2 regions of the Streptomyces rubellus genome follow, and region 2 is predicted to be linked to the other one. Evidence: riboswitches for the same ligand, from Rfam matches in the RefSeq annotation. Region 2 holds a riboswitch; the other holds the start of a gene.
The links. Region 2 has a riboswitch for thiamine pyrophosphate ahead of thiO (glycine oxidase ThiO). Riboswitches for the same ligand answer to the same signal wherever they lie in the genome.
Positions count from the first base shown of each region.

Region 1: another riboswitch for thiamine pyrophosphate. It lies ahead of V1L54_RS20890 (thiamine ABC transporter substrate-binding protein); the one in region 2 lies ahead of thiO (glycine oxidase ThiO).

Region 1 covers NZ_JAZDCX010000018.1:81,530-92,672, reverse strand. Annotated here, with positions in the region: gene pyrH (UMP kinase) at 1-620, shown strand, start outside; gene frr (ribosome recycling factor) at 793-1,350, shown strand; gene V1L54_RS20910 (phosphatidate cytidylyltransferase) at 1,365-2,507, shown strand; gene V1L54_RS20905 (FG-GAP and VCBS repeat-containing protein) at 2,657-4,027, opposite strand; gene V1L54_RS20900 (trypsin-like serine protease) at 4,024-4,512, opposite strand; gene rlmN (dual-specificity RNA methyltransferase RlmN) at 4,542-5,648, shown strand; TPP riboswitch at 5,748-5,881, shown strand; gene V1L54_RS20890 (thiamine ABC transporter substrate-binding protein) at 5,876-6,958, shown strand; gene V1L54_RS20885 (ABC transporter permease) at 6,934-8,673, shown strand; gene V1L54_RS20880 (ABC transporter ATP-binding protein) at 8,676-9,728, shown strand; gene V1L54_RS20875 (hypothetical protein) at 9,743-10,876, opposite strand; gene V1L54_RS20870 (ABC transporter ATP-binding protein) at 10,858-11,143, opposite strand, start outside.
Region 2 covers NZ_JAZDCX010000025.1:681-11,823, forward strand. Annotated here, with positions in the region: gene V1L54_RS24125 (NAD(P)/FAD-dependent oxidoreductase) at 1-1,168, opposite strand, end outside; TPP riboswitch at 1,312-1,424, shown strand; gene thiO (glycine oxidase ThiO) at 1,420-2,595, shown strand; gene thiS (sulfur carrier protein ThiS) at 2,592-2,804, shown strand; gene V1L54_RS24140 (thiazole synthase) at 2,813-3,610, shown strand; gene pknB (Stk1 family PASTA domain-containing Ser/Thr kinase) at 3,763-5,694, shown strand; gene V1L54_RS24150 (transglycosylase SLT domain-containing protein) at 6,004-6,696, shown strand; gene V1L54_RS24155 (deoxyribonuclease IV) at 6,778-7,716, shown strand; gene V1L54_RS24160 (DUF4396 domain-containing protein) at 7,794-8,375, shown strand; gene V1L54_RS24165 (sulfite oxidase-like oxidoreductase) at 8,422-9,045, opposite strand; gene bfr (bacterioferritin) at 9,209-9,712, shown strand; gene V1L54_RS24175 ((2Fe-2S)-binding protein) at 9,725-10,000, opposite strand; gene V1L54_RS24180 (class II 3-deoxy-7-phosphoheptulonate synthase) at 10,164-11,143, opposite strand, start outside.

The sequences.
Region 1 (11,143 bases), on a different contig from region 2:
CCGCGGTGGTCCGGGGCGGCGCCGAGATCGCCGTCGTCATCGGCGGCGGCAACTTCTTCCGCGGCGCGGAACTCCAGCAGCGCGGCATGGACCGGGCCCGCTCCGACTACATGGGAATGCTCGGCACGGTCATGAACTGCCTCGCGCTCCAGGACTTCCTGGAGAAGGAGGGCATCGACTCCCGGGTCCAGACCGCCATCACCATGGGCCAGGTCGCCGAGCCCTACATTCCGCTGCGGGCGGTACGGCACCTGGAGAAGGGCCGGGTGGTCATCTTCGGCGCCGGCATGGGCATGCCCTACTTCTCCACCGACACCACCGCCGCCCAGCGCGCCCTGGAGATCGACGCCGAGGCGCTGCTGATGGGCAAGAACGGGGTCGACGGCGTCTACGACTCCGACCCGGCGCGGAACCCCGACGCGGTGAAGTTCGACGCCCTGGAGTACGGCGAGGTCATCGCCCGCGACCTGCGGGTGGCCGACGCCACCGCCATCACCCTCTGCCGCGACAACAAACTCCCGATCCTCGTCTTCGAGCTGCTGGTCGAGGGGAATATCGCACGAGCGGTGAAGGGTGAGAAGATCGGCACGCTCGTGAGCGATCAGGGCTCCCGCACCTGAGGCTCTCACCGGCACGACACGGTGTCCGGGTACGCGCGCCCCGGCGCGGACGCCGTACGGCAACACCGTGCCGCACGAAGGGCACGGCACGGGGATGGACAACGGCCTGCCGGTCGGACACCGTGCAGGAACCAGGGCTTTCCGGCTCAATTCATCTAACCAGGAGCACGTGGTGATCGAAGAGACCCTCCTCGAAGCCGAGGAGAAGATGGAGAAGGCGGTCGTCGTCGCCAAGGAGGACTTCGCCGCGATCCGCACCGGCCGTGCGCACCCGGCGATGTTCAACAAGATCGTGGCCGACTACTACGGCGCGATGACCCCGATCAACCAGCTCGCGTCGTTCTCGGTGCCCGAGCCGCGCATGGCCGTGGTCACCCCCTTCGACAAGAGCGCGCTGCGCAACATCGAGCAGGCCATCCGCGACTCCGACCTCGGCGTCAACCCCTCCAACGACGGCAACATCATCCGGGTGGTCTTCCCGGAGCTGACCGAGGAGCGCCGCAGGGAGTACATCAAGGTCGCCAAGAGCAAGGCCGAGGACGCCAAGATCTCCATCCGCAGCGTCCGCCGCAAGGCCAAGGAGGCCATCGACAAGGCCATCAAGGACGGCGACATCGGCGAGGACGAGGGACGCCGCGCCGAGAAGGAGCTCGACGACACCACCGCCAAGTACGTGGCGCAGGTGGACGAACTGCTCAAGCACAAGGAAGCCGAGCTGCTCGAGGTCTAGAGGCTGCGATTCCCGTGAACGACTCATCCTGGGGAACGCCGCCGCCGGGCGTCGGACACCCCGGCCATACCGGCCACACCGGCCACTGGGACCCTCCCGTGCAGGGCTTCCCCTCCCCGCTCCGTGCGGAGGTGCCCCCGGCCCCGGCGGGTTACGTGTACGAGGGCGGCGCCGCGTCGCAGACTCGGCACATGCCCAACGTGCCCGACAGCTCCGGCGGTGACCAGGACGACCGCGACGGCCGGGCGGACCGGCGCCCGTCCGGCGGTCCCTTGCCCCCCGGCGCCGAACCGCCCGGAGCACCGGCCGTCCCCGGCCGGCGGGGCCGCGCGGCGGGCCGGAAGCGGGCGGGCCGCGACCTGCGCGCCGCGATAGGGGTCGGCCTGGCCCTGGGCGCCACCGTCGTCCTCTCCCTGTTCGTCTACAAGCCCGTCTTCGTCGGCGTGGTCGTGGTCGCGGTCGTGGTCGGGCTCTGGGAGCTGACCTCCCGGCTCGCCGAGCGCAAGCAGATCCGGGTGCCCCTGGTGCCGCTGGCCGTCGGCGGCGCGGCCATGGTCGTCGCCGGGTACGTCCGCGGCGCCGAGGGCGCCTGGGTGGCGATGTCCCTCACCGCGCTGGCCGTACTGGTGTGGCGGATGACGGACGACCCCCGGGAGTACCTGCGGGACGCCACGGCGGGCGTCTTCGCCGCCTTCTACGTCCCCTTCCTGGCCACCTTCGTGACCATGATGCTCGCGGCCGACGACGGCCCGTGGCGGGTGCTGGTCTTCCTGCTGCTCACCGTCGTCAGCGACACCGGGGCGTACGCCGTCGGCTGGCGCTTCGGGCGGCGCAAGCTCGCCCCGCGCATCAGCCCCGGCAAGACCCGTGAGGGACTGCTGGGGGCGGTCGTCTTCGCCATGGCCGCCGGCGCGCTGTCCGTGCACTTCCTCATCGACGGCGGTGCCTGGTGGCAGGGCCTGCTGCTGGGACTGGCCGTGGCCGTCAGCGCCACCCTGGGCGACCTCGGCGAGTCCGTGATCAAGCGCGATCTGGGCATCAAGGACATGGGCAGCCTGCTGCCCGGCCACGGCGGCATCATGGACCGCCTCGACTCCCTGCTGCCGACCGCCCCCGTGGTCTGGCTGCTGCTGGCCGTCTTCACCGGCACGGGCTGACCGGCCCGCCCGGGGCACGCAGGACGGCCACGCCCGCGGCCGGGAAGGCCGTGCCCTCGCCGTTCGCGGGGAACCCGCCGACGGGCCCCGCACGCGGGAAGGGAAGAGGGCCGCCCGCGGACGGGCGGCCCTCCCAGGACGTGCGGAGGCTACCGGATGACGAATCCGAAGGCCGATCCGGCGGCCGGCAGACCACCGGAACCGGGTTCGAACGTGGTGACGGGCCGGTTTTCCTGCCCGGCGGTGACGTTCGCCCACGGCAGGACGTGGACCTGGCCGAAGGGGGAGGGCCCGTCCGGACGGCCGGGGTACAGCCCCTGGGGAGCGGCGGTCAGCGACCGTCCGAAGCGTTCACCCGCGGCCGGAGCGCCGGGAAGCCCGACGTTCCCGGGAGCCACCCACGCGTCGGAGTCGCCGGGAGCGCCGAGGAGGGAGAAGGTCTGCACCGCGCCGGCCCCGGAGACGGACTCCCATGCCTCGCCGGGCACCCCGACCGCCAGACGCATCGTGGCCGGACCGCTCACGGCGGCCGGATCGGTGTTGACCGTGCTGAGGGCGGCGCCGAAGTTGTCGCCCGTCTCGGCGCCTCCGGAGACGCCCGCAGCCTCCTGGCTGATGTCCGCCACCAGACGGGGGCGGCCGTCCGGGCCGATGTCGTTCACGTCGAGGAGGTAGACGGCCCCGGCGTCGGCGGCGTTCGCCCCGGAGCTGTTCCCGACGTCCTCATACGGCAGGCCGACGGCGATGTGGTTGGAGTCCCCGTCCGCGGAGAAGCCGACTCTGTCGCCCGCCTCGCGTGCGCCGGGCATCCCGGAGCCCTGGTTGAGGCCGACGTTCCCGCCCCGGCGGACGAACACGCTCGACCCGGCGTCCTTCACCGACCCCAGGTCCTCGCCGGGCAGGGTGATGTACAGGTACGGTTCGCCCGCGCGGTTGGTGCCCGCGGCCAGTGCGAAGCCCATCAGGTCGCCGGCCTCGGAGGCCGACCCCCCTATGACGCCGTCCCCCGTGCCCTGCTCGAAGTGCGCGAACGGTGCCTCGCCTTGTTTGGCGACACCCTCGCGGGAGCCGAACAGGACCGTGACCATGCCCGCGTCCTTCTCCCCGGCCAGGTCCTCGTACGGGATGCCGACGACGAGGTCGGTGTATCCGTCGAGGTTGTAGTCGACCGTGGCCAGCGACTCGCCGAAGCGGTCACCGGGCTCGGCGCCGCCGGGCACCGTGGCCATGTCCTGGTCGACCTGCTGGGTCCCCCCGCCCCGGCCGTAGACGACGCGCACGAGACCGGCCTCGGCGTTGCCGCCCACGGTGGCCCTGGGGTCGGCGACGGCGGTGTCCTGGGCGCCGTCGCCGTTGAAGTCGACGACGGGCGGGGCGCTGACGGTCTCGTTCACCCAGGCGGCAAGAGTGTCGGCGCGGGTGGCGACCGCCGCGTGGGAGGTCTGCTCCTCGTCCGTGCCGAAGCAGCCCGCGGCATGGGAGCGGGAGGCGATGCCGACCAGGCGGACCTGGTCGTTCACACCGGTGGTGACGGGGCCCCGGCGTCGCCGGGGCACACCGACGCGCCGTCGCTCCCGGCCATGGGCAGCTCCCCGGCGGTGGGAGCACCGGCGGTGAACGAACCGGTGTGCGGGCTGACGGGTGCCCAGTCGGTGGCGGTACGGCCGTAGCCGGTGACGGTGAGGGTGTCGCCCTCGGCGGGGGCCGCGGCGGCGAGGGCGATCGGTGCGGAGCCGGTCACCGGGCGGTCCAGGCGGACCAGGGCCGCGTCCTGCCCGTCGCCGGCGGCGTGCACCGCGACGACGCGCCGCTGCTCCCCGTCGACGGTCGCGGTGGTGGCCTGTTCGGGAACGCCCGGCGGGACGGCAAGTTCGGTCTCGGGGCGCTCGGCGAAGCAGGCGGCGGTCAGCAGCCAGGACGGGGCGACGAGGGCACCGGTGCAGCCCCTCTGGTGGTCACCGATGGTGATCTTGGCGGTGAAGGGGCGGGTGTCGTCACCGGCCACCGCCGCCGGTCTGCGACACTGGACGGGTTATGCCTGCACCCGGAGAACTCACCTTTGTCGCGCCGCGCGGAGCCGCGAAGCCGCCCCGGCACCTCGCCGACCTCGACCCCGCCGAGCGGCGGGAGGCGGTCGCCGCGATCGGCGAGAAGCCGTTCCGCGCCCAGCAGCTTTCCCGGCACTACTTCGCCCGGTACGCCGCCGAACCGGCCGCCTGGACCGACATCCCGGCCGCCGCGCGCGGCAGGCTCGCGGACGCGCTGCTGCCCGAGCTGATGACCGTGGTGCGGCACGTCACCTGCGACGACGGCGCCACCCGCAAGACCCTGTGGCGGCTGCACGACGGGACGCTGGTGGAGTCCGTGCTGATGCGCTACCCGGACCGGGTCACCATGTGCGTCAGTTCGCAGGCCGGCTGCGGCATGAACTGCCCCTTCTGCGCGACCGGGCAGGCCGGACTGGACCGCAACCTGTCCACCGCCGAGATCGTCCACCAGATCGTCGAGGGCATGCGCGCCCTGCGCGACGGTGAGGTGCCCGGGGGCCCGGCCAGGCTGTCGAACATCGTGTTCATGGGCATGGGCGAGCCACTGGCCAACTACAACCGGGTCATCGGCGCCGTCCGCCGCCTCACCGACCCCGAGCCCGACGGGCTGGGCCTGTCCCAGCGCGGCATCACCGTCTCCACCGTGGGCCTGGTGCCGGCGATGCGCCGCCTCGCCGACGAGGGCCTCAAGTGCCGGCTGGCGGTCTCCCTGCACGCCCCCGACGACGAGCTGCGCGACACCCTGGTGCCGGTCAACACCCGGTGGAAGGTCCGCGAGGTCCTCGACGCCGCCTGGGAGTACACCGAGCGGTCCGGGCGCCGGGTCTCGATCGAGTACGCCATGATCCGCGACATCAACGACCAGGCGTGGCGCGGCGACCTGCTGGGACGGCTGCTGGCCGGAAAGCGGGCGCACGTCAACCTCATCCCCCTCAACCCCACCCCCGGCTCCAAGTGGACCGCCTCCCGGCCCGAGGACGAGCGCGCCTTCGTCGCCGCCCTGGAGGCCCACGGCGTGCCGGTCACCGTCCGCGACACCCGGGGGCAGGAGATCGACGGAGCCTGCGGGCAGCTCGCCGCCACCGAGCGCTGACACCGGCCGCCGGCGGCCCGGGCGGCGCTGGTACCGTGGCGACGGCCGCGGCTTCCGCACACGGTGCCGGAGCGGTCGAACAGCGGACAACGGAACAGCACGTACCGACAGGGGAGCGCGCACAGCGCTGAGAGTGCGGTGCCGCCGCCCGGGCGAGGAGCCCGGCCGGTGGGCCGCAGACCCTCGAACCTGATCCGGTTAGTACCGGCGTAGGGAGTCAGCACAGCATGGTCACCACATTCCGGCGTGCCCTCGGCGCGGCCGTCCTCGGCACGCTCACCGCAGCCCTGGCCGCCTGCGGCGGTTCCGGCGGCGGGGACGGGGACGGGACGAAGGACACCACCGTCACCCTGGTCAGCCACGACTCCTTCGCGGCCTCCGACGAGGTGCTCGAGGAGTTCACCGAGCGGACCGGCCACAAGGTGGAGGTGCTGCGCGGCGGCGACGCCGGGTCGGCCCTCAACCAGGCCGTCCTGTCCAAGGACAACCCGCAGGGCGACGTCTTCTTCGGCGTCGACAACACCCTGCTCTCCCGCGCCCTGGACAACGACCTGTTCACGCCCTACGAGGCACAGGGGCTGGAGAGGATACCCGCCGAGTACCGGCTGGACGGCGAGAAGCACCGCGTCACCCCCGTCGACACCGGCGACGTCTGCGTCAACTACGACCGCGCCTGGTTCGCCGAGCGGGACATCGAGCCGCCGGAGACCCTGGACGATCTGGCCGAGCCCCGCTACAAGGGCCTGCTGGTCACCGAGAACGCCGCCTCCTCCTCACCCGGTCTGGGCTTCCTGCTGGCCACCGTCGCCGAGTACGGCGACGAGTGGGACGAGTACTGGAAGAAGCTCGACGCCAACGGGGTCGAGGTCGTCGACGGCTGGGAGCAGGCCTACTACGACCGCTTCTCCGGCTCCGCCGGCGGCGAGGGCGGCGGCGACCGGCCGCTGGTCGTCTCCTACGCCTCCAGCCCGCCCGCCGAGGTCCTCGACGCCGATCCCGCGCCCGAGCGGGCCCCCACCGGGGTGGCGGCCGGCACCTGCTTCCGGCAGATCGAGTTCGCCGGGCTGCTCAAGGGCGCGGACAACCCCGAGGGCGGCAGGGCGCTGCTGGACTTCCTGGTGAGCGAGACCTTCCAGGAGGACATGCCGCTGCAGATGTTCGTCAACCCCGTCCGTGAGGGCACCGAACTGCCCGAGGTGTTCACGAAGTACGGCGAGCGGATCGAGGAGCCGTACACCATGGCCCCCGAGCGGATCGCCGAGAACCGCGAGGCGTGGATCGACACGTGGACCTCGCTCGTCGTGAGGTGACCCGCCGCGAGGCCGGGGAGGCAAGGGGGGCGAGGAAGACGGGAAGGGGAAGCGGCGCCCGCCGGGCGGCGGCGCTGCGGCTCGCCCTGACGGTCCCGCCCGCCGTCTTCCTCGCGCTGTTCTTCGCCTACCCGGTCGCCGCCATCACCGCCCGCGGCCTGTACGAGGGCGGGCGGTGGCACCCGGAGCGGTTCGCCGAGGTGCTCACCGACCCCGGCGTCCTGGGCGTGCTGTGGTTCACCCTGTGGCAGGCGGCGGCCTCCACCGTCCTGACCCTGCTGCTGGCGCTGCCCGGCGCCTACGTCCTGGCCCGGTACGACTTCCCCGGCCGGCGGCTGCTGCGCGCGGCGGTCACCGTGCCGTTCGTGCTGCCCACCGTCGTCGTCGGCTCCGCGTTCCTGGGACTGCTGGGCCGCGGCGGACTGCTGGCCCAGTGGGGCGTGCCGCCGGTCACCGGCCCCACCGCGATCCTGCTCGCCCACGTCTTCTTCAACTACGCCGTGGTGGTCCGGATCGTCGGCGGGCTGTGGGCGCAGCTCGACCCCCGCCAGGAGGAGGCCGCCCGGGTGCTGGGCGCGGGCCGCCTCGCGGCCTGGCGCACCGTGACGCTCCCGGCGCTCGCCCCGGCCGTGGCCGCCGCCGCGCTGATGGTCTTCCTGTTCACCTTCACCTCCTTCGGGGTCGTCCAGATCCTCGGCGGCCCCCGCTACGCCACCCTGGAGGTGGAGATCTACCGGCAGACCGCCCAGCTGCTGGACCTGCCCACCGCCGCCGTGCTGACCCTGCTGCAGTTCGCCGCCGTCGCCGCCCTGCTGGCCGTCCACGCCCGCACCGTACGCCGCCACCGGGGCACCTCGGGGCTGGTCGACGCCGCCGGCACCGCCCGCCGTCCGCGCGGGCCGCGCCAGTGGACGCTGCTCGCCGCCGTGGTGACCCAGGTCGCCGTACTGCTCCTCACCCCGCTCGCCGTGCTCGTCGAGCGCTCCCTGAGCGGGCCCGACGGCTATGGACTGGCCCACTACCGCGCCCTGGCCTCGGCCGACGCCTCCGGCGGCACCTTCACCGTCGCCCCCCTGGAGGCGGTCGGCAACTCCCTGTCCTACGCCGCCGTCGCCACCGCGATCGCCCTGGCCGTCGGCGTCCCGGCCGCCGTCGCGCTCACCCTGCGCGGACCGGGCGGGCGCGCCGGGCACCTGGTGCGCGGCCTGGACGCGCTGCTGATGCTGCCGCTGGGCACCTCGGCGGTCACCGTCGGCTTCGGCTTCCTGATCGCCCTGGACGAGCCCCCGCTGGACCTGCGCTCCTCGTGGATCCTGGTCCCGCTGGCCCAGGCGCTGGTCGGGGTGCCGTTCGTGGTGCGGGGCCTGCTTCCGGTGCTGCGGGCCGTGGACCACCGGCTGCGCGAGGCCGCGGCCGTGCTGGGCGCCTCGCCGGCCCGGGTGTGGCGGGAGGTCGACCTGCCGCTGGTACGGCGGTCGCTGCTGGTCGCGGCGGGCTTCGCGTTCGCCGTCTCCCTCGGGGAGTTCGGCGCCACCGTCTTCATCGCCCGCGCCGACGCCCCCACCCTGCCCGTCGCCGTCGCCCGGCTGCTGGGCCGGGCCGGTCCGGACAACTACGGCCAGGCGATGGCCCTCAGCACCATCCTGATGGTGGTGTGCGCGGCCGTCCTGCTGGCCCTGGAGGGCATCCGCACCGAACGACACGGGGAGCTGTAGGGATGGCCGCGCTGCGCCTGGAGTCGGTCACCGTCCGGTTCGGCGGCCGCACCGCCCTGGACGCCGTCGACCTGGACGTCGCCGAGCACGAGATCGTCTGCGTGCTGGGCCCCTCCGGCAGCGGCAAGTCCACCCTGCTGCGGACCGTCGCCGGGCTGACGGAGCCGGACGCCGGACGGGTGCTGCTCGCCGGCCGCGACCAGCGGGGGGTGGCGCCGCACCGGCGCGGGGTGGGCCTGATGTTCCAGGACCACCAGCTCTTCCCCACCCGCGACGTCGGGGGCAACATCGCCTTCGGCCCGCGGATGCGCGGCGAGTCCCGCGCGCGGACCGAGGAGCGGGTCACCGGACTGCTGGACCTCGTCGGACTGCCCGGCGCCGCCCGACGCCGGGTGACCGAGCTCTCCGGCGGCGAGCAGCAGCGCGTCGCGCTCGCCCGCGCGCTCGCCCCCAGTCCCGGGCTGCTGATGCTGGACGAGCCGCTCGGCCAGCTCGACCGGTCCCTGCGCGAGCGGCTGGTGGTCGAGCTGCGGCAGCTCTTCCGCCGGCTGGGCACCACCGTGCTGGCGGTCACCCACGACCAGGGCGAGGCGTTCGCGCTGGCCGACCGGGTGGTGGTGATGGAGGAAGGACGCGTCGCCCAGACCGGCAGCCCGGTGGCGGTGTGGCGGCGTCCCGCCTCCGAGTCCGTCGCCCGCTTCCTGGGCTTCACCAACATCGCCGCCGCGACCGTGCGCGGCACGGCCGCCGACACCCCCTGGGGGACGGTGCCCGTGCCGCCCGGCACCCCGCCCGGCGCGCACACCCTGCTGATCCGGCCCGCCGGGGTGCGGCTGACCCCCGCCCCGGCCCGGGGCCTGCCCTGGACCGTGGTCGCCCGCACCCTGCGCGGCGGCGGTTCCTCGGAACTCGCGCTGCTGCTGCGGCCCGGCTCCGGACCGGACCTGGAGGCGTCCTGCCCGCTGCCCGCGGCGCCGGAGCCGGGTACGGCCGTCGGCGTCTCCTTCGATCCCGGCGAGGTGGTCGTCCTGGGGGCCGGTACGGGACCGGAGTGAGGTGCGCCGGGCACTCACCGGGTCAGTGGCAGCACGGCCAGTTCCGCGACCAGCCACACCAGCGGGCCCAGCACGGCCAGCAGCGCCGCCACCCGCAGCGCCGCCACGGCGCGCAGCTGTCCGGCGGAGACGCCCAGCCGGCGCAGACCGTCGGTGAGCGGGGCGCGGACGGCGCCGGCCTCCGCCGCCGAACCCAGTGCGCTGCCCACCGCGCACACCAGGACCACCGCGGTGCCCAGCGCCACCGCCGGCCCGCCGCCCGGCTCCCCGGCGCCGGGCGCGTACAGCCGCCCCGCCGCCAGCGCGACCGCCGTCACCGCGCACAGGACCCCCAGCGGCCGGCCCAGCTGCGGCGCCTGGGCCCGCAGCACCCGGCCGGCCAGCAGCCGCAGCGCGCCCGGCCGTCCCGTCGCCAGCAGCAGCCCGCACAGCTGCACCAGCCCGGGACCGGCCAGTGCCAGACCCAGGGCGACGACCAGCCAGCCGCCGAGCACACCCGGGGCCGGGCCGTCCGGTGAGCCGGGCAGCGGCACCCGGCCGCCGCCCGCGCCGCCGGTACGGTCGGCGGCGTAGGCCACCACGGTCAGCCCGACCGCGGTGACCGCCACCCCCCACGGCAGCTCCGCCGACAGGGGCGGCGGCCGGTGGGGGAACGCCGCCGGGCCGGTGCCCGGTGCGGTACGGCCGCGCCGCCGCAGCGACACCGCGCTCGCCCCGGTCGCGGCCAGTGGCGGCAGCGCCAGCAGGGTCAGCGCGGCGGCCAACGGCAGCCCGTCGGCCGTGCCGCCGCGCAACTGGAGGAAGACCGCCAGGGCCAGCACGCTGCCCGCCGTGCAGCACAGTGCCGTGCACACCGCGGCCAGCCGCGCCAGCCGCGCCGGGCCCACCCCGACCGCGTCGAGCCCAGCGCGGGGCCGCGCGCACGGGTCGATACGGGCCGCCGCGACGGCGAGCTGCGTCCCGGCGGCCAGCGGTGCCGCGCACCACAGCAGCCGGACCAGCGCCGCCCCCGGGTCCCCGGGACGCGCGGCGGCGTACTCCAGGGCACCCAGCAGCAGCAGCCCCACGGCCCCGGCGACCGCGGCCACCAGGGCCCGGCGCCCCAGGGCCGCCGGGCCGGCGGTGCGCACTAGACGGAGAGCGAGCACGCCGTCCTGCCCTCCGGTCCCGCGGCCCCGGACGCCGGGCCGCCGAACGCCCCGGCCGGTGCGCCGGCCGGCTCCCCGGCCGGCGCCCCGTCGTCCACCCGACGGCCGTCCACCAGCGCGATCCGGCGGTCCGCCACCCGGGCGGTCTGCTCGTCGCCGGCCAGCACGACGGCGATCCGGTGGGTGCGGGCCGCGGCGGTCAGGGCGCGCAGCACCTGCGCCCGGTCGGCCCGGTGCAGCGGCGCGGTCGGCTCGTCGGCGAAGACC
Region 2 (11,143 bases):
GCAGCACACCGCCGCGCAGCCAGCACACCGACCAGGCGGGGCCGTCCGGGTCGCCGCGCCACAGCGGTTCGTCGCCCTCGCCGTGGTGGCCCGCGTACTGGACGAAGCGGCCGAACTGCTCGGACCAGAAGTACGGCACCGGGTCGTACGGCGGGGTCCCGGCCTCGCCCGCGGTCAGCAGCGAGGCGACCGTCCGCGGCCCGACGAGCGCGTTGTCCCAGTGGTGCACCAGCAGGCGCCGGCCGTACCGGGCCGAGGGGAAGGAGGCGCAGTCCCCGACCGCGTACACACCGGGGACGGAGGAGCGCAGCCGGTCGTCGGCGAGCACCGCGCCGAAGGCGTCCAGGGCCACACCCGAACCCGCCAGCCAGCCGGTGGCCGGGCGGGCGCCGATCCCGGCCACCACGGCCCGGGCGGGCAGCGCGGAGCCGTCGGACAGCTCCACCTCGTACGGCTGCGTGCCGCCGGGCCGCACTCCGGTGACCGTGCGCCCGGTGAGCAGCACGGCACCGGCCTCCTCGTACCAGCGGCGCAGCCGGCCGGCGACCTCGGGCGACAGTACCCCGGCCAGCGGGTGCCCGGCGGCCTCGACCACCGTCACCGGACAGCCCGCCTCGCGGGCGGCGGTGGCGAACTCCGCGCCGATCCAGCCCGCCCCGACGACCACGAGCGGCTGCCGGGCCGCGAGCACCGGGCGCAGCCGCTCGGCGTCGTCGAGAGTGCGCAGCAGATGCACCCCGGCACCGCCGCCGGGCAGGGGAACCGGCTCGGCGCCGGTGGCGAGGACCAGGTGGTCGTACGGCAGCGGCCCGGCGTCGGTGTCCAGCTCGTGGTCCGCGGGGCGCACCCCGGTGGCCGTCCGCCCCAGGAGCAGTTCCACGCCGAGCACGTCGAAGTCGACGTCGAAGGCGACATCGAATGCGGCGCCGAAGGAGTTCTCCAAGGTGCTGCCGGGGGTGCTGCCGGGGGTGGTGCCGGAACCGGCCCCGCCGGTCAGCACCGCCTTGGACAGCGGCGGCCGGTCGTACGGCCGGTGGGGCTCGGCGCCGAGCAGGGTGACCGCTCCGGGCCAGCCCCGCTCCCGCAGCTGTACGGCGGTCTGCACCCCGGCCATCCCGGCCCCGGCGATCAGGACCCGCTGCCCGCTCTGCTCGGTTCGCGCGCTCACGCGCTCACTGTAGGAGACCGCCGCGGACCGGCGCGAAGCCGCCCGGCGCGGCCGCGCTTCCGGACCGCCCTTCAGCCGCGCCGGAGCCCGCAGTAGGGTGGCGGCAGTCCGGGAACGCCAGCCGCGGCCCGGACGGCAGCAGTGGAACGACTCGCGGGAGCCCGGCGCACCGGGCTGAGAGGGAGGCTTGCGCGGCCTCCGACCGTACGAACCTGATCCGGGTCATGCCGGCGAAGGGAGGGTGCGCGCCCATGCGCGTAGTGATCATCGGCGGTGGCGTCATCGGGCTGGTCACGGCCTGGCGCACCGCGCAGCGGGGGGCGCGGGTCACGGTCGTCGACCCGGCGCCGGGCGGCGGGGCGGCGCGGGTCGCGGCCGGGATGCTGGCCGCCGTCACCGAACTGCACTACGGCGAGGAGGCCCTGCTCGCCCTCAACCTGACCTCGGCACGCCGCTACCCGGAGTTCACGGCCGAACTCTCGGAGGCATCCGGGCAGGAGACCGGCTACCGCACCTGCGGCACCCTCGCGGTCGCCCTGGACGCCGACGACCGCGCCCATCTGCGGGAGCTGCACGCGCTGCACCGGCGCTGCGGGCTGGACTCGGCCTGGCTGACCGGCCGGGAGTGCCGCAGGCTGGAGCCGATGCTCGCCCCGGGGGTGCGGGGCGGGCTGCGGGTGGACGGCGACCACCAGGTCGATCCCCGCCGGCTGACGGCCGCGCTGCTGACCGCCTGCGAGCGGGCCGGGGTGGACTTCGTCCGGCGGCGGGCCGGCCGGCTGACGGTGACCGGCGACCGGGCGGCCGGGGTGGCCCTGGAGGACGGCACCGAGGTGGCGGCCGACCGGGTCGTGCTGGCGGCGGGCAGCGAGAGCGGGCGGCTGGCGGGCGTGCCCGGTGAGGTGCTGCCGCCGGTGCGTCCGGTCAAGGGCCAGATCCTGCGGCTGCGCGTCCCGCCGGTGTACGCGCCGTTCCTCTCCCGCACCGTGCGGGCCCTGGTCCGTGGCGGCCACGTCTACCTGGTGCCGCGGGCGGACGGCGAACTGGTCCTGGGCGCCACCAGCGAGGAACAGGGCTGGGACACCACGGTGACCGCGGGCGGCGTCTACGAGCTGCTGCGCGACGCGCACGAGCTGGTGCCCGGCATCACCGAACTGCCGCTGGTGGAGACCCTGGCGGGGCTGCGTCCCGGCTCCCCCGACAACGCGCCGCTGCTCGGCCCGACCGCCCTGCCCGGCCTGCACCTGGCCACCGGCCACCACCGCAACGGGGTACTGCTCGCCCCGGTCACCGGCGACGCCCTGGCCCGGGTGCTGACCGACGGCGGGATCCCCGGGGAGATCCGCCCGTTCAGCCCCCGGCGCTTCGAGCACACGGCCCGGCAGGACGCCCCCCGGGAGAGCACCGTACAGAGGAGTCACGCGTGAGCGCACCGGTCACCATCCGCCTCAACGGGGAGCCCCGGCAGATCGCGGACGGGCTCACCCTCGACCGGCTCGTGGCCGGTCTCACCGCCGCGACCACGGGGGTGGCCGCGGCGGTCAACGAAACCGTCGTACCGCGCGGGCAGTGGCCCGCCACCGAACTCGGCGACGGCGACCGCGTCGAGGTCCTCACCGCCGTCCAAGGAGGCTGACTTCCCGCATGGCCGACGACACGTTCACCATCGGCGGCACCGCCTTCGCCTCCCGGCTGATCATGGGCACGGGCGGCGCGCCCAGCCTGGACGTCCTGGAGCGGGCGCTGCTGGCCTCCGGCACCGAGCTGACCACCGTCGCGATGCGGCGGGTGGACCCCTCGGTCTCCGGCTCGGTGCTGTCGGTGCTGAAGCGGCACGGCATCCGGGTGCTGCCCAACACCGCCGGCTGCTTCACCGCCGGGGAGGCCGTGCTCACCGCCCGGCTGGCCCGCGAGGCGCTGGGCACCGACTGGGTCAAGCTGGAGGTCGTCGCCGACGAGCGCACCCTGCTGCCCGACCCGGTGGAGCTGCTGGAGGCCGCCGAGACACTGGTGGACGACGGCTTCACCGTCCTGCCGTACACCAACGACGACCCCGTCGTGGCCCGGAAGCTGGAGGACGTGGGCTGCGCGGCGATCATGCCGCTGGGTTCGCCGATCGGCTCGGGCCTGGGCATCCGCAACCCGCACAACTTCCAGTTGATCACCGAGCGGGCGTCGGTGCCGGTCGTCCTCGACGCGGGCGCGGGCACCGCCTCGGACGTGGCGCTCGCCATGGAGCTGGGCTGCGCTGCGGTGATGCTGGCCTCCGCGGTCACCCGGGCCCAGGAGCCGGTGCTGATGGCCGAGGCGATGCGGCACGCGGTGGAGGCGGGGCGGCTGGCGTACCGGGCGGGCCGCATCCCGCGCCGCCACTTCTCCCTGGCGTCCTCGCCGGTGGAGGGGACGGCCGACCTCGACCCGGAGCGCCCGGCGTTCCGGTAGGGGCCGGCACGGCGGGGCCCGCGCGGCCGCGGCGCGTGCCCGGGCGCGCGTATCGCGCCCGGGCGGCGGTTTCGTCACCGTTCCGCTGCACTCCGGGGCGCCCGCCGCGGACCCGGGCACCGGTGCCGGGGCGGGCTCGTAGACTCTGCGCCGTGGACACCACCCTTCAGGACCCGCTGCTCGGGCACGTGCTCGACGGCCGGTACCGCGTGGACGCGCGGATCGCCGTCGGCGGCATGGCCACGGTCTACCGGGCCCTGGACACCCGGCTGGACCGGGTGCTCGCCCTGAAGGTGATGCACCCCTCCCTCGCGGTGGACGGCTCTTTCGTCGAGCGGTTCATCCGGGAGGCCAAGTCGGCCGCCCGGCTGGCCCACCCCAACGTGGTGGGGGTCTTCGACCAGGGCGCGGACGGCGGCTACGTGTACCTGGCGATGGAGTACGTCGAGGGCTGCACACTGCGCGATCTGCTGCGCGAGCGCGGGGCGCTCCAGCCGCGCGCCGCCCTGGACATCCTCCAGGCGGTGCTCGCCGCGCTGGGTGCCGCCCATCTGGACCGGCTGGTGCACCGCGACGTGAAGCCGGAGAACGTCCTGATCGGGGACGACGGACGGGTCAAGGTCGCCGACTTCGGGCTGGTGCGGGCGGTGGACCAGCAGACCTCCGCCTCCACCGGTTCGCTGCTGGGCACCGTCTCCTATCTGGCCCCCGAGCAGATCGAGCACGGCACCGCCGACGCCCGGGCGGACGTCTACGCCTGCGGCGTGATGCTGTACGAGATGCTGACCGGCGCCAAGCCGCACTCCGGCGACACCCCGGCCCAGGTGCTCTACCAGCATCTGAACGAGGACGTCCCGGCCCCGTCCGCGGCCGTGCCCGGCCTGGCCGCCGCGCTCGACGCCCTGGTCGCCCGTGCCGCCGCCCGCGATCCGCGGCATCGGCCGGCCGACGCCGTGGAACTGCTCGCCGAGGTCGGCGCGGTGCGGCGGTCGCTGACCGACGGGCAGCTCGACGTCCTGCCCCCGGCCGCCGCCGGCGGGGGCGCCGGGGCCGGGGCGGCCGGCGCCGAGGACAGCACCGCCGTCCTGTCCCGCCGCGTGCCGCGGGACACGGCGGCGGACGACTCCCTGAACCGCACCAGTGTGCTGGCCGTGCCGCCCGCGCCCCCGGGGCCGCCGGCCGGTCCGGCCGCCCGTACGGGCCGGCGGCTGCCACGCCGCTCGGTGCAGGCGGTGGTCGTCGCCGTCCTGCTGGTCCTCGGCGCGGGCCTGGGGGTGTGGTACATCAACTCCGGCCAGTTCACCCGGACCCCCGGGGTGCTCTCGATGACCGAGTCCGAGGCGAAGCGGGCCGTCGAGAAGGCCGGCCTGGACTGGAAGATCGCCCGGGAGCACAGCGAGACCGTGGCGAAGGGCCGGGTGGTCTCGACCGACCCCGGCCGCGGCGAGCGCATCCGCAGCAACGGCACGGTGACCATCACCGTCTCCCGGGGCCCGGAGCGGGTCGAGGTCCCCGACGCCAAGGGCGCGTCCCTGGCCGACGCGCGCCGCCGGATCAAGGCGGCCGGACTGGAGCCGGGCATGGTGACCAGGGAGTTCTCCGGTGAGGTGGAGCGGGGCTCGGTGATCCGCACGGAGCCGGAGGCGGGCACCGGGCGGCGGCCCGGCGCGGCCGTGGCGCTGGTGGTGTCCAAGGGTGAGCGGATCGAGGTGCCCGACGTCGTCGGACAGGACGAGGGCACCGCGCGGCAGCGGCTGACCGAGGCCGGTCTGAAGACCGAGGTGGCGCCGGAGCGGGTGTTCTCCGAGGAGGAGGCGGGCGGTGTCGCCCGGCAGTCCCCCGCACAGGGCTCGGTCGCCGCCGAGGGCGACACCGTCACGCTGACCGTCTCCAAGGGCCCGGAGCTGGTGGAGGTCCCCGGTGTGGAGGGCATGGACGAGAGCGAGGCCCGGCAGGCGCTCGAGGACGCGGGTTTCGAGGTGAAGGTCCGCAAGGTCTTCATCACCGGCACCGTCTTCGACCAGTCCGTGGACGGCGGCGAGCGGGCCCCGCGCGGTTCGGAGATCACCGTCTGGGTGCGCTGACCCGGACACGTACGGTGGTCCGGGGACGCGTGCGCTGTGAGACGCCCCATAGGACCCGGATCACTTACTAACCCCCTTAGTGGGCGCGCACGGCCGCCCAAGCGGCCGTACCCGCCGTCCGGGGCCCCGGAGAGGCCGGAGAGCCCGAGGGCTACTAGGCAGGTTAGTATTTCCGGCCTTTGTCCGGATAAGTTCCGAGCGCTAACAATGCAACGGTCGCGGCGCCGGGAGCAGGACCCGGCGCGCCCCCGCCGGCACCGGCCGGTCCGGCTGTGCGGCACCAGCGATCGGAAGAGGTTCTCCTCCCCCATGACCGTTGCCAGCGTTCTCGGCCGGCTCCGCGCGGCCGGCGCCCACAGGATCTCGGCCGTCGGCGTGGCCACCGCCACCGGCGCGGCCACCGTGGCCCTGGGCCTCGTTCCGGGCCCGGAGCCGTCCCAGGCGGCTCAGGCCGCCCCCGCGGCGGGGGCCCCCGTCGAGCTGACCGCCCCGGCCACCGGCGCCGGTCCCCTCCAGCAGGGCGCTCTCGCGGAGCGGTCGGCGACCGCCTACCAGGAGGCGCAGGCCGAGGCCCTGGAGGAGGAGCGAAAGCCCGCGGCCCGCCAGAGCGCCGGGACGGACGGGCGCGCCACCCGCTCCGCCGACCGCCCGGCGCGGGCCCGGGAGCGGGCCGCCTCCTACCCGGACAACCTCGACGGCTGGATCCGCGAGGCCCTGGCGGTCATGAAGCGCGAGGGCATCCCCGGCAGCTACGCGGGGATCCACCGCAACATCATCCGCGAGTCCAGCGGCGACCCGCGGGCGATCAACAACTGGGACATCAACGCCCGGAACGGCATCCCCTCCAAGGGCCTGCTCCAGGTGATCCCGCCCACCTTCGCGGCGTACCACGTCGAGGGCACCTCCTGGGACATCTACGACCCGGTGGCCAACATCACCGCGGCCTGCAACTACGCGGCCGACCGGTACGGCTCGATGGACAACGTCTACTCGGCCTACTGACCGGCCGGGCGCCCGCTCCCGTCCCCGCCGGCGCGACGGGCCGCCGGGCCGTTCCCGCCGCGGGCCTGGCACCCTTCGGGTGTGAGCAGCTCATCGTCCCCCTCCGCCCGGAACTCCTCCGCCCCGTCCTCCCCCCTGGGCCCCGCCCCCGCCCGCCGCGCCCGCAACCCCGTGGGCAGCCATGTCGCGGTGGCCGGCGGGCTCGCCGCCAAGGGGCTGGCCTACGCCCGCGAGATCGGCGCGGAGACCGTGCAGGTCTTCGTCGCCAATCCGCGCGGCTGGGCCACTCCGGCCGGCGACCCCCGGCAGGACGAGGCGTTCCGCGCGGCCTGCGCGGAAGAGGGCATCCCGGCCTACGTCCACGCCCCCTACCTGATCAACTTCGGCTCGCACAACGAGGCCACGGCCGAACTGTCCGTGGCCTCGCTGCGGCACTCGCTGCGCCGCGCCCGGCGGATCGGCGCCCTGGGGGTGGTGGTCCACACCGGCTCGGCCACCGGCGGGCGCGACCGCGCCACCGCACTGGCCCAGGTCCGGGAGTTGCTGCTGCCGCTGCTGGCGGAGCTGGACGCCTCCGAGACCTCCGAGGACCCCTGGCTGCTGCTGGAGCCGACCGCCGGCCAGGGTGCCTCGCTGTGCGCCCTGGCCGAGGACCTGGGGCCGTACGTCGACGCCCTGGAGCGCCATCCCCGGCTCGGCGTCTGCCTGGACACCTGTCACGCCTTCGCCGCCGGGCACGACACGGCCGCCGAGGGAGGGATGAAGGCGCTGCTGGACGAGGTGACGGCCGTGGTGGGCGAGGGACGGCTGCGGCTGATCCACGCCAACGACTCCAAGGACACCGCCGGGGCGCACCGGGACCGCCACGCGAACATCGGCGCGGGGCACATCGGGGCGGAGCCGTTCCGGGAACTGTTCCGCCACCCGGCGACCGAGGGGGTGCCCCTGGTCATCGAGACGCCGGGCGGCAAGGAGGGGCATGCCGCGGACGTGGCACGGCTGAAGGAGCTCAGGGGATGACCACATACCCCAGGGGGGTATAGACTCGACGCCGCGCGGCGGACAGCCGCCCCTTCCTGTCACGGAGGTGTCGTTCCATGTCCTCGCAGTCGTACCGCTCCTCCGAAGGACACCACGGCCACCACGGCCACACCGGTCACATGGAACACGCAGGGCACGCGGAGCACACAGGCCACCCGGATCCCGCGGGCCGGGCGGAGCACGGGGAGCACACCGTCTCCGGCACGGCCTCCTGGGCCACGGCGGCCAAGGCCACCCTGCACTGCCTCACCGGCTGCGCCTTCGGCGAGGTGCTGGGCATGGTCATCGGCACCGCCCTCGGCTGGCACACCGTGCCCACCATGGCCCTCGCCATCGTCCTGGCGTTCCTCTTCGGCTACAGCTTCACGCTCTGGGCCGTCCTGCGGGCCGGTGTCGGCCTCCGCAACGCCGTCCGGGTCGCCCTCGCCGCCGACACCGTCTCGATCACCGTGATGGAACTGGTCGACAACGGGGTCATCGCCCTGACGCCGGGCGCGCTGGACGCCCATCTCTCGGACTGGCTGTTCTGGGGTGCGCTCGCCTTCGCCTTCGCCGTCGCCTTCGTGGTGACGACCCCGGTCAACCGCTGGCTGATCGGCCGCGGCAGGGGGCACGCGGTGGTGCACCGGTACCACTGAGCGCCCCCGGGCGGACCGCCCGGGGAGCCGGACGGCGGGCACCGGGTCACGGCTCGGGACCGTCGCCCGGCTCCTCCTGGTACGAATAGCGCTGCTCCCGCCAGGGGTCACCGATGTTGTGGTAGCCCCGCTCCTCCCAGAACCCCCGGCGGTCGGCGGTCATGTACTCCACTCCCCGCACCCACTTGGGCCCCTTCCAGGCGTACAGCTGCGGCACGACCAGCCGTACCGGGAAGCCGTGCTCGGCGGTGAGCGGCTCGCCGGCCCGGTGGGTGGCGAAGACCGTACGGTCGGCCGCGAAGTCCGCCAGCCGCAGGTTGGCGCTGTACCCGTACTCGGCCCACACCATCACGTGCGTGACCTCCTCGGCGGGCGGCACCAGCTCGAGGACCGTACGGGCCCGCACCCCGCCCCACTCCACGCCCAGCATGCTGAACCGGGTGACGCAGTGCAGGTCCCCGACCACGGTCTCGTGGGGCAGCGCCGAGAACTCCTCGTGGTTCCAGCGCCGCGTCCCGCCGTCGGCGGTGGCCCCGAAGACGCGGAACTCCCAGCGTTCGGGCCGGAACCTGGGCACCGGGCCGTAGTGGGTCACCGGCCAGCCGCGCTGGAGCCGCTGTCCCGGCGGAAGCTGCGGATACTCCCCTTCGCGGCTTTCCGGCTGAACCATGCCCCCCATGGTGACAGACCCCGAAAGGCACCGATGACCACCCCACTCCCGGGAAGTCCTTCTTCCGGACAAAATCCGACAAAGTATCACTTACTGGACTGCGGTGTGCGGACGGTGCGAAGATGCGCGCATCGGCATCCCCCCACGCGGAAGGCACCCCGGCATGCAGGGCGACCCCGAGGTCATCGAGTTCCTCAACGAGCAGCTCACCGCCGAGCTGACGGCGATCAACCAGTACTTCCTGCACGCGAAACTGCAGGAGAACAACGGGTGGACCAGGCTCGCGAAGTACACGCGGGAGGAGTCCTTCGACGAGATGCGGCACGCGGAGCGCCTGACCGACCGCATCATCTTCCTGGAGGCACTCCCCAACTACCAGCGGCTCTTCCACGTCCGGGTGGGCCAGACCGTCACCGAGATGTTCCAGGCGGACCGCCAGATCGAGGCCGAGGCGATCGACCGGCTGCGGCGCGGCATCGAGGTCATGCGGACCAAGGGGGACATCACCTCGGCCAACATCTTCGAGTACATCCTCGCCGACGAGGAGCACCACATCGACTATCTCGACACCCAGCTGGAGCTGATCGAGAAGCTCGGCGAGCCGCTGTACCTCGCACAGCAGATCGAGCAGCCCGACTCGACGGGCTCCGGCCCGGGCTCCGACTGACCCGGCCCGGGATCAGGCCGCCGCGGGCGCCGGCGGCACGGCGGTCACACCGGAACCGCCCCCGGCAACCGGGGCGACGGCGCCGCCCCGCTCCTCCGCGGGAAGCCCGGCGCCCTCCCGCCGCGGACACGCGCCGCGGCCCAGCAGCCCCTGGATGCGGCGCACACAGGAGCCGCAGTCGGTGCCCGCCCGGCTCGCCGAGGCGAGCAGGCGCGGAGTACAGGCTCCGGCCGCCGCGTGCTCACGGATCTGCGCCTCCGTGATGCCGAAGCAGGAGCAGATGTACACGCGGCCACCTCCGCCGGTACGGGGTCGGACACCCACCCCGAGTGGGTGAGGTAAACCTTACCTTAGCTGTGTACCACTGTGCGCGACAGCACCGTGGGGCGCGGATCGCTGTGACCCACGCCCCACGGTGTTGTGTGCGCCGTTCTGTGCGCCTGCGGTGCCGCTACTGGTCGCGGTACATCTCCGCGACGAGGAACGCCAGGTCCAGCGACTGGCTGCGGTTCAGCCGCGGGTCGCAGGCGGTCTCGTAGCGCTGGTGCAGATCGTCGACGAAGATCTCGTGGCCGCCGCCCACGCACTCGGTGACGTCGTCCCCGGTCAGCTCCACATGGATGCCGCCGGGGTGGGTGCCCAGGCCCTTGTGGACCTCGAAGAAGCCCTTCACCTCGTCCAGCACGTCGTCGAAGCGCCGCGTCTTGTGACCGCTGGCGGCCTCGAAGGTGTTGCCGTGCATCGGGTCGCACACCCAGGCGACCTGGGCGCCGGAGGCCGTGACCTTCTCCACCAGGGTGGGGAGCCGGTCGCGGACCTTGTCGGCACCCATCCGGGTGATGAAGGTCAGCCGGCCCGGCTCGCGCTCCGGGTCCAGCCGGTCGATCAGCGTCAGGGCGTCCTCGGGCGTGGTCGACGGACCGAGCTTGACCCCGATCGGGTTGCGGATGCGGGCGGCGAACTCGATGTGCGCACCGTCCAGCTGCCGGGTGCGCTCGCCGATCCAGACCATGTGGCCGGAGACGTCGTACAGCCTGCCGGTACGGGAGTCCACCCGGGTCAGGGCGGACTCGTAGTCGAGGATCAGCGCCTCGTGCGAGGCGTAGAACTCGACGGTCTTGAACTCCTCCGGGTCCACCCCGCAGGCGTTCATGAAGTTCATCGCCCGGTCGATCTCCCTGGCCAGCGCCTCGTAGCGCTGGCCGGAGGGGGAGTTCCGCACGAAGTCCTGGTTCCAGGCGTGCACCTGGCGCAGGTCGGCGTAGCCGCCGGTGGTGAAGGCGCGCACCAGGTTCAGCGTCGCGGAGGACGCGTGGTACATGCGCTTGAGCCGCTGGGGGTCCGGGGTGCGGGCCTCGGGCGTGAACTCGAAGCCGTTCACCGAGTCGCCGCGGTACGACGGCAGGGTGACCCCGTCCCGGGTCTCGGTCG